4 regions of the Rhizobium sp. TAL182 genome follow, and region 1 is predicted to be linked to each of the others. Evidence: predicted binding sites of a transcription regulator. Region 1 holds the regulator's gene; each other region holds the start of a gene.
The links. The regulator LexA, encoded in region 1, represses DNA repair genes until DNA is damaged. The targets are predictions, from matches to a motif close to TGTTCNNNNTGTGTTCNG.

Region 2: Tal182_RS01820 (YifB family Mg chelatase-like AAA ATPase) is a predicted target of LexA. The motif match lies at 1,499-1,516, and genes of this name have one in related genera.
Region 3: Tal182_RS04520 (PA0069 family radical SAM protein) is a predicted target of LexA. The motif match lies at 1,298-1,315, and genes of this name have one in related genera.
Region 4: Tal182_RS21695 (helicase-related protein) is a predicted target of LexA. The motif match lies at 936-953, and genes of this name have one in related genera.

Annotation. Positions count from the first base shown of each region.
Region 1 is NZ_CP021024.1:2,115,475-2,117,675, forward strand. It holds gene Tal182_RS10655 (ComEC/Rec2 family competence protein) at 1-948, shown strand, start outside; gene lexA (transcriptional repressor LexA) at 929-1,648, opposite strand; gene Tal182_RS10665 (VOC family protein) at 1,847-2,201, shown strand, end outside.
Region 2 is NZ_CP021024.1:352,808-355,008, reverse strand. It holds gene Tal182_RS01820 (YifB family Mg chelatase-like AAA ATPase) at 1-1,407, opposite strand, end outside; gene gshB (glutathione synthase) at 1,562-2,201, opposite strand, start outside.
Region 3 is NZ_CP021024.1:908,376-910,576, reverse strand. It holds gene Tal182_RS04530 (hypothetical protein) at 1-317, opposite strand, end outside; gene Tal182_RS04525 (glycosyltransferase family A protein) at 726-1,244, opposite strand; gene Tal182_RS04520 (PA0069 family radical SAM protein) at 1,384-2,201, shown strand, end outside.
Region 4 is NZ_CP021024.1:4,362,083-4,364,283, forward strand. It holds gene Tal182_RS21685 (YMGG-like glycine zipper-containing protein) at 1-32, opposite strand, end outside; gene Tal182_RS21690 (DUF3309 family protein) at 59-214, opposite strand; gene Tal182_RS21695 (helicase-related protein) at 1,012-2,201, shown strand, end outside.

The DNA of each region.
Region 1 (2,201 bases):
TACGGCCTGCCGGCAAACCTTGCGACGATGCCGATCATCTCCTTCATCGTCATGCCGGCCGGGTTGCTGGCGATGTTGCTCATGCCTTTCGGTGTGGACGCTCCGCTCTGGAAGGTGGTCGGATTCGGCCTCGATCTGGTGATTGCGGTCGCCAAGACGGTGTCCGGCTGGGGCGGTGATATCGGCGTCGGCCGCTTGCCCGCCTGGTATTTCGCAGTAGCGGTGGCAGGCTTTCTGCTGCTGACGCTGCTGCGCACCCGACTGCGCCATGTCGGCACATCGATCATCGCCATCTCGACGCTCATCGTGCTGCTTCTGCCGGCTCCCCGGCCGCCGGATCTGGTGATTTCGGAGGATGGCAGTCTGGTTGCGGTTGTCGCGGCTGAGGCAATAGCTTCCAACCGTGAAAACCCGCCGGATTTCATCTTCGACCAGTGGCAGCGAGCGCTGGTCCTGCCGACACATGATCCGCCGAAGATGCTGGATGGTCCGGCTATCCCGCCGGAAGGAGAAGACCGCCGTGTCAGGCTTTCCCGCGATCAGCAGAACGAAGCGAGCGCAGCGATGCGGGCAGCCGCAGCAGGCGGTGAAGCAAACCGCTTTTCCTGCGTCAAGAAAGCCTGGTGCACATCAAGACTCGGCAATGGCCATATCGTCACCGTCATCGACAATGCCGCCTATCTCGGCCCGGCCTGCGATACGGCCGATATCGTCGTGACCTCGGTCCGTCTGCGCTTCGACAGCTGCCGCTCAGGCGGCACGCTTTTCACCGGCGAGACGCTGCGCAGGACCGGTTCCGTCGAATTGCGCTTCGCCGGTGCCGACCTGGAGGTCACCACCGCCTTCGATGCTTTGTCGCGACCATGGATGCGCCACCGCGCCTATGATTGGCGCAACGATCGTTTTACCGATTCCGGCCCATCCGGCGTCAGTGATAGCGACGGATGAGGCCGACGAGCTTGCCCTGCACCTTGACGCGGTCGGGTCCGAAGATGCGGGTCTCGTAGGCCGGGTTGGCGGCCTCGAGCGCGATCGAGGCACCCTTGCGGCGGAAACGCTTCAGCGTTGCTTCCTCGTCGTCGACGAGGGCAACGACGATATCGCCGGGACTTGCGGTGCTGCCGTTGCGGATGATCACGGTATCGCCGTCGAAGATGCCGGCATCGATCATCGAATCGCCCTTGACCTCCAGCGCATAGTGCTCACCGGAGCCGAGCATATCCGCGGGAACGACGATGTCGTGGGTGTTGTTCTGGATCGCCGAGATCGGAACGCCGGCGGCGATACGTCCCATGACCGGCACAGAGATGGAGTTGCCATTGTCGGCGACCGGCTTTGGCGCAGCGGGGGCGGCGACCGGCTGGGGCTTTCCGAGGCTGCCCTCGATGACGCTCGGCGAAAAACCGCGGCGCTGTTGAAGGCTGGGGTTATAGGCCTCCGGAAGTTTGATCACTTCAAGCGCCCGGGCGCGATTCGGTAGGCGGCGAATGAAGCCGCGCTCCTCGAGCGCCGTGATCAGCCGGTGGATTCCGGATTTCGAGGCGAGATCCAGGGCATCCTTCATTTCGTCGAAAGAGGGAGGGACGCCGGATTCCTTCATGCGCTCATGAATGAAAAGGAGAAGCTCCTGTTGTTTGCGCGTGAGCATCGACGTCAGACCCCGTGATTGAAACAAATCCAGAACAGACACTATATGTTCCATATGTGTTCCGCAAGTAGCTAAATTTCCGTAAAACTTCGCGCCAACTCGTCGAGATTTTTATTTTCATTCGCCGGATTGGTGCACATGTCTTGCATTGAGCGAGGTGCTGTCGCACATCTCTTGCCGGTTTCAGGAGGGATATTCATGAACGCGCATTCCGCCAAGTCGCACCCGCTGGATCATGTCGTGCTGCCCGTGGTCAATATCGATCTGGCGCGTGAAAGGCTCGGCAAGCTCGGTTTCACCGTCGCCGCTGATGCGCGCCATCCCTTCGGAACGGAGAATGCCTGCGTCTTTTTCGCCGACAAGACCTATCTGGAGCCGCTTGGCGTTGCGAGTGTCGAGGAGAGCGAGGCAGCGGCCCGCCAGGGCAATGTCTTCATTGCCCGCAATCGCGCCTTCCGTTTCCGCTGCGGCGAGGAGGGACTTTCTGCGCTGGCCTTCCTCAGCGAGGATGCCGGCGTCGATCATAAGCGCTTCGTCGGCAACGGCGCGAGCG
Region 2 (2,201 bases), 1.8 Mb from region 1:
GTAGCCGCGGGCGGAGAATTTCATTTTTTCGGCGGCGTCGCGCAAGAGCTGCAAGCCGGCGGCGTCGGGTTCGGCGAGTTTTTCGATCATCGCGGTGGAGCAGCGGGCATTGGTGCCGATGCCCTTGGCGCCGGCGGCTTCGAAGCGCTGTTGCTGGAGTTCGCGGGCGCGGGTGACGCGGCGGGCGACGTCGGCGCTGGCCTCGGCCGCCATCGGGCGGATGAGGTCGGCGGCTGAGACGGCGGGCACGTCAATGCGGATATCGATGCGGTCCATCAGCGGGCCGGAGATGCGGGCCTGGTAATCGCTCATGCAGCGCGGGCCGCGGGCGCAGGTGTGGCCGGGCTCACCGGCCATGCCGCAGCGGCAGGGGTTCATCGCCGCGATCAGCTGGAATTTGGCGGGATAGGAGACGCGGTGATTGGCACGGGCAATGACGCATTCGCCGCCTTCGAGCGGCTGGCGCAACGCATCGAGCGCCTGCGGCGTGAACTCGGGAAACTCGTCGAGGAACAGCACGCCATGATGGGCGAGCGAGGCCTCGCCCGGACGGGCGCGGATGCCGCCGCCGACGAGCGCGGCCATGGTGGCGGAATGATGCGGGGTGCGGAAAGGCCGGCGATCGGACAGCTTGCCGCCGGTGAGCTGGCCGGCGATCGAATGGACCATCGACACTTCCAGCAATTCGGCGGGCGAGAGCGGCGGCAGGATCGAGGGCAGCCTTGCCGCCAGCATCGACTTGCCGGAGCCGGGAGGCCCGACCATCAGCAGGTTGTGGCCGCCGGCGGCCGCAACCTCGAGCGCGCGCTTGGCGCTTTCCTGGCCCTTGATCTCGGCAAGATCCGGCAGGTTGGCGGCATTGGCGCGGATCGACGGCTCCGGCCGGGAGAGCACCTGCGTGCCGCGGAAATGATTGGCAAGGGCAATCAGGCTGCGCGGTGCGAGAATATCGACCTCGGCGCCGGCCCAGGCGGCTTCGGCGCCGCTTTCGGCCGGGCAGATCAGCCCCTTGCCGAGCGCATTGGCGCCGATGGCGGCCGGCAGCGCGCCTGCGATTGCGGCGATCGTGCCGTCGAGATTGAGTTCGCCGACGACGACATAATCCGAGAGCGCATCGGCAGGAATGGCGCCGAGGGCAGCCATCAGGGCCAGCGCGATCGGCAGATCGAAATGCGAGCCTTCCTTCGGCAGATCGGCCGGCGCCAGGTTGACGGTCACCCGTTTGCCCGGCAGCGCCAGGCCGGAGGCATGAAGAGCGGCCTGCACGCGCTCGCGGCTTTCGGCCACCGCCTTGTCGGGCAGGCCGACGATCTGCATGCCGACCTTGCCAGGCGCGATCATGACCTGGACCTCGACCGGCACGCCTTCGATGCCCTGGAATGCTACCGTACTGACACGCGCGACCATATGCCCACCCTTGTCCCGCAAACTCTTAGAGACCGCCCCGTGGCCGTTGAAAGCCAGCGGTTGCAATCTGGCACGGACGCAGGACTAAAACAAGAACAATAAAAGAACGCAGGCAGATAATCAGCAGTGAGCGCGGTTGTACCCGATCGCAGCCTCAGCCACGCTTGCGCTCGATCGCGTCCCAGAGCAGGGCCGCGATATCGGCGCCACCGAACTTCCGGACCTCGCGGATGCCTGTGGGCGAAGTGACGTTGATCTCGGTCATGTAATCGCCGATCACGTCGATGCCGACGAGCAGGAAGCCACGTTCCCTGAGCGCCGGGCCGATGCGCTCGCAGATTTCCTTTTCGCGCGCCGTCAGTTCGGTCGCCTCAGCACGGCCGCCGACATGCATGTTGGAGCGGCTGTCATGCTCGGCCGGCACGCGATTGATGGCGCCGGCAAATTCGCCGTCGACGAGGATGATGCGCTTGTCGCCCTTGCGCACGTCGGGCAGATATTGCTGGGCGATGAAGGGCTCGCGGAAAAGCTGGCCGAACATTTCCAAGAGCGAAGAGAGATTGCGGTCGTCGCGGGTGGAATGGAAGACGCCGGCGCCGCCATTGCCGTAGAGCGGCTTCAGGATGATGTCGCCCATCTCGTCGCGGAAGCGGCGGATTTCGGCGGGATCCTTGGTGATCAGCGTCTTCGGCATCAGGTCGGAGAATTCGGTGACGAAGATCTTCTCCGGCGAATTGCGCACCCAGGCCGGATCGTTGACGACGAGCGTCTTCGGGTGGATGCGCTCGAGCAGA
Region 3 (2,201 bases), 1.2 Mb from region 1:
AGAGCCGGCATCGAATCCCAGCTATCACCCGACAGCAAGATGCAGCTTATGCCGTGAACATCCGTGACCACGAGCGTCCAGGTGCCGCTTTTGGCGGCATAGACCTCGAGAACGGCGTTCTGGTTGACCAGCCCGACCGCGGTGAGCTTCTCACCGAAATTCCTGTCGAGGAAACTGACGACGTCGGATCGGCCTGCGCAACTGAGCATCGTCTGCGATGCTGCCGAATGCGGATGCGCGATCACCAATGTCGGCAATATGACCGCCAGCAGCCCGCAGATCATACTGCGTACGCCGTCGATCTTACCGCGTGTCATGACGCACCTCCTTTCGCCGGAAACCCGGCAGAAGAGGAGATTTGCCGACCTGTTCTGCCGTTCACCGGCATTTCACGGCATCCGTTGCGAAGCGCGGCGCTTCGGCGGCGCCATGCGCAAATTATAGCGCGAAATCCGATTGGGCGCCATCTTTGCGCGATGGCGGGACGTAATCACAAAGCGCACTTACGGCGAGACTAGCCCCTAATCCGGCTGCCGCCACCGACCGGGGTCGAGCCACGGGTCTCGACCCGTCCTTCGGACCCCCGCTTGCAGGGCGACGGGGATTTGCCGCGCCGGCTTCCTCCATCTCGACGTTGCGTTGGGCACGCCCCCTCGCCCCGTTTTTAACGGGAGAGGGTTAGAGTGATGGGCATCTCGGACAGCGTCGATGCAGGGATGGGCATTCTACCGCGCAGCGCGCGCCACCCAGGAGGGAATCAATTCACTTGAGAGCTTGCGCGGCTTCTGCCCCTTGGCGAAGTCGGAAACAGGCATACCGCTTCTGGCGGCGGCGAGCGCCAGGTTCTTCGGCATCAACAGCCCGAGCTCCAGCGGCGGCCGGGCGCGGGCGACGCGCTGGAAGAAGGGGCGCCGATAGCCGCGCGACGCGGTAAAGCGCGCCGGCGTCTTGTTCAGCGCCACGTATTCGGCGATCTCATCGATCCAGCCGGCCTGCGGCCTGGCGCCCGGCTCGACGAAGAGCAGCCATTCGCCGCGGGCGGAGCGAACGATGTCTTTGATATCCCACTGTGAATGGAAACGGCAGCCGGCGGCGTCGGCGACCCGCGAGGTGCCGTCGCGCGAGCCGTGATCAAGCACGATCACATCGCTGACGAGCCCTTCCACCGCGCCTGCCACCAATACCGATAAGGTCTGCGCCAGTTCGGATTCCTGATCCTGGCATTCGAGAACAACCGTCAACATCGATTATTCATAATGCGCCGCACAATTTTTTGCCAGCACCCTTTTGCGCATTTTGTTCTTGCATTGTTCTCATTTTGTCGATAGGAATTTAATCATCAAAACGGGTGGAGGCAACGGCTTTCCGCCGCGGGAGAATCCGATGAGAGAGCAGTCCCTGGCAGGGCAGGCCGCATTCGCGCCTGCCAATACGGCAGATATTGCCGATGCGATGATCGTGTCCTCCGGTCTCAGGGTCGAAGGCGACCGCCGGCGCGGGCGCGGAGCCGGATTGAATCCAACAGGACGGTTCGAAGCGCTGCAGCGGGAGACCTTCGACGACGGTTGGCAGACGCTGGAAGAGCTGCCGCCGTTCAAGACCGAGGTGCAGATCGAAAAGCCGCGCACCGCGATTACCCGCAACGAATCGCCGGATCTTTCCTTCGACCGCTCGATCAATCCCTATCGCGGCTGCGAGCACGGCTGCATCTATTGTTTTGCCCGGCCGACCCACGCCTATATGGGGCTTTCGGCAGGGCTCGATTTCGAAACGAAGCTCTTCGCCAAGCCCGATGCGGCGAAGCTCTTGGAGCGGGAGCTCGCCAAGCCAGGCTACAAGGTACGGGTGATCGCGATCGGCACCAATACCGACCCCTATCAGCCGATCGAGAAGGAATGGCGCATCATGCGCGGCATCCTCGAGGTGCTGAACAAGGCGAACCATCCGGTGTCGATCGTCACCAAATCGGCAATGATCCTGCGCGATCTCGATATTCTCCAGGAGATGGCCGGCAAGAACCTGGTGCGCGTCGGCATCTCGGTCACCACGCTCGACCGCAAGCTCGCCCGAGCGATGGAGCCGCGCGCCGCCACACCGCCGCGACGGCTGGAGACCATTCATGCGCTCTCGGAGGCAGGCATCCAGACTGCCGTCATGGCCGCTCCGCTGATCCCGGCGCTGAACGATCACGAATTGGAGCG
Region 4 (2,201 bases), 2.2 Mb from region 1:
AGCGCGCCAACGAGAACAATCTTCTTCATCATGTCGTAACTCCCCAGGTTGTCGGGCTTTAGATGCGGCCCATTAGTACAAGGATAATGATAATGACGAGAACTAGCCCCAAACCGCCGGAAGGTCCATAGCCCCAGCCACGGCTATAACCCCAATTTGGCAAGGCTCCGATCAAGAGCAGAATGAGGATAACGAGAAGTATCGTGCCAAGCATGGTGTTTTTCCTTCATTTCATCCGCAATCTGGATGGACAAGAAACACGCATTGGCGATTTTTGTTCCCGGTTGGGCGCGTGAATTAGGACGCAAGGCGATTCATGGTTTGTGAACCGTCACCCCCGACAAATCGCTCGTATGGTTAAAAAGGCGTTTATATACAATATGTTGCGGTGAACAAAGCGGGAAGGCCTGGATGTCTTCGATTCGTCGGTGATTCGTTCCGTTTTTGATCGGTCCAGTGGCGCAAGCGGGCCAGGCTTAACGCTGTGTGAATTTGCTCGCCGGAAGATTAACACCGACGTGACGAGAACCTTTCCGCTGCCCCGCATCTAGCGGCGGACCATCACGACGCCACCAGATATGGCCGTGAACGAAAGGGGAAAACAGCACAGTCGGCGATTCGTCGCCGATTCGTTCCGGATTTGATCGAAGGGTTAATTTCGGCGGATTTTTCACTTGACGGAAAGCGCATGACAGACCTCCGGCAGGGCCACAAAAATGCGAACAGGAGAGAGTCCCGCGATTCAGCATTTAGTAGGAAAAAGTGATTCAAAATCAATACTTAGCCGTGAACAAAAGCTGAATCAGCAGGAGTCAGCGATTCGTCTCTGATTCGTTCTCACGCTGTTCCAAATCGGAAATTCGGACCGCCTGGACGACTCGCAAAGGTCGCAATCCCCGGCGCATTTTGAAATCTGCCCTTGCGTTTGCGGCGGCAGCTGTCCATGTGTTCTGTGCCTCATCGAAAGGGCAAAACTTTTCCCGGGGCGCGCTTGCCTCACTTGCATGGACCATGACTCTGACTTCGCAGCCGATGATTCTGAGCGGGCGCGGTGTGACCGCGGTGCTTGGACCAACCAATACCGGTAAGACCCATTATGCCATCGAGCGCATGGTCGCACACGGGACCGGCGTGATCGGCCTGCCGCTCAGGCTCCTGGCCCGCGAGGTCTATACGCGGGTGGTGGAGAAGGTCGGTTTGCAGAACGTGGCGCTGGTCACCGGCGAAGAAAAGATTTCGCCGCCCAATGCGCGTTTTTCCGTTTGCACGGTCGAGGCGATGCCGCGGGAGACCAAAGCCGCCTTTGTCGCGATCGACGAGGTGCAACTCGCCGGCGATCTCGAGCGCGGCCATATCTTCACCGACCGCATCCTGCACCTTCGCGGCCGTGATGAAACGCTGCTGCTGGGTGCAGGGACGATGCGGCCGATTCTGCAGCACATCCTGCCCGGGATTACGATCGTCGAGCGGCCGCGGCTTTCGCATCTCCTTTACGCCGGGCAGAAGAAGATCACCCGGCTGCCGCAGCGTTCCGCCATCGTCGCCTTTTCCGCCGATGAGGTCTATGCCATCGCCGAGCTCATCCGCCGGCAGCGCGGCGGCGCGGCGGTCGTGCTGGGGGCGCTCAGCCCGCGCACCCGCAATGCGCAGGTCGCGCTCTATCAGGCGGGCGACGTCGAATATCTGGTGGCGACCGATGCGATCGGCATGGGCCTCAACCTCGACGTCGATCACGTCGCCTTCGCCCAGGACCGGAAATTCGACGGCTACCAGTTCCGCAACCTCAATCCGGCCGAACTCGGCCAGATCGCCGGCCGCGCCGGGCGGCACGTGCGGGACGGCACCTTCGGCGTCACCGGACAGGTCTCGCCCTTCGACGAGGAACTGGTGCAGCGCATCGAGGGACATGAATTCGACAACGTCAAGGTTCTGCAGTGGCGCACGACGGAGATGGACTTCTCCTCGATTCAGTCGCTGCGCGCCAGCCTGGAGGCCGGGCCGCGCGTGCCCGGGCTGACGCGGGCGCTGCCGGCGGTCGACCAGCAGGCGCTCGAGCAGCTTTCGCGCTACCCCGAGGTAATGGACCTCGCCGACAGGCCAGCCCGTGTCGAAAAACTCTGGGAGGCTTGCGCGCTGCCCGACTACCGGCGTATCACTCCGGCCCAACATGCCGATCTTATTTCGACCCTCTTTTCCGATCT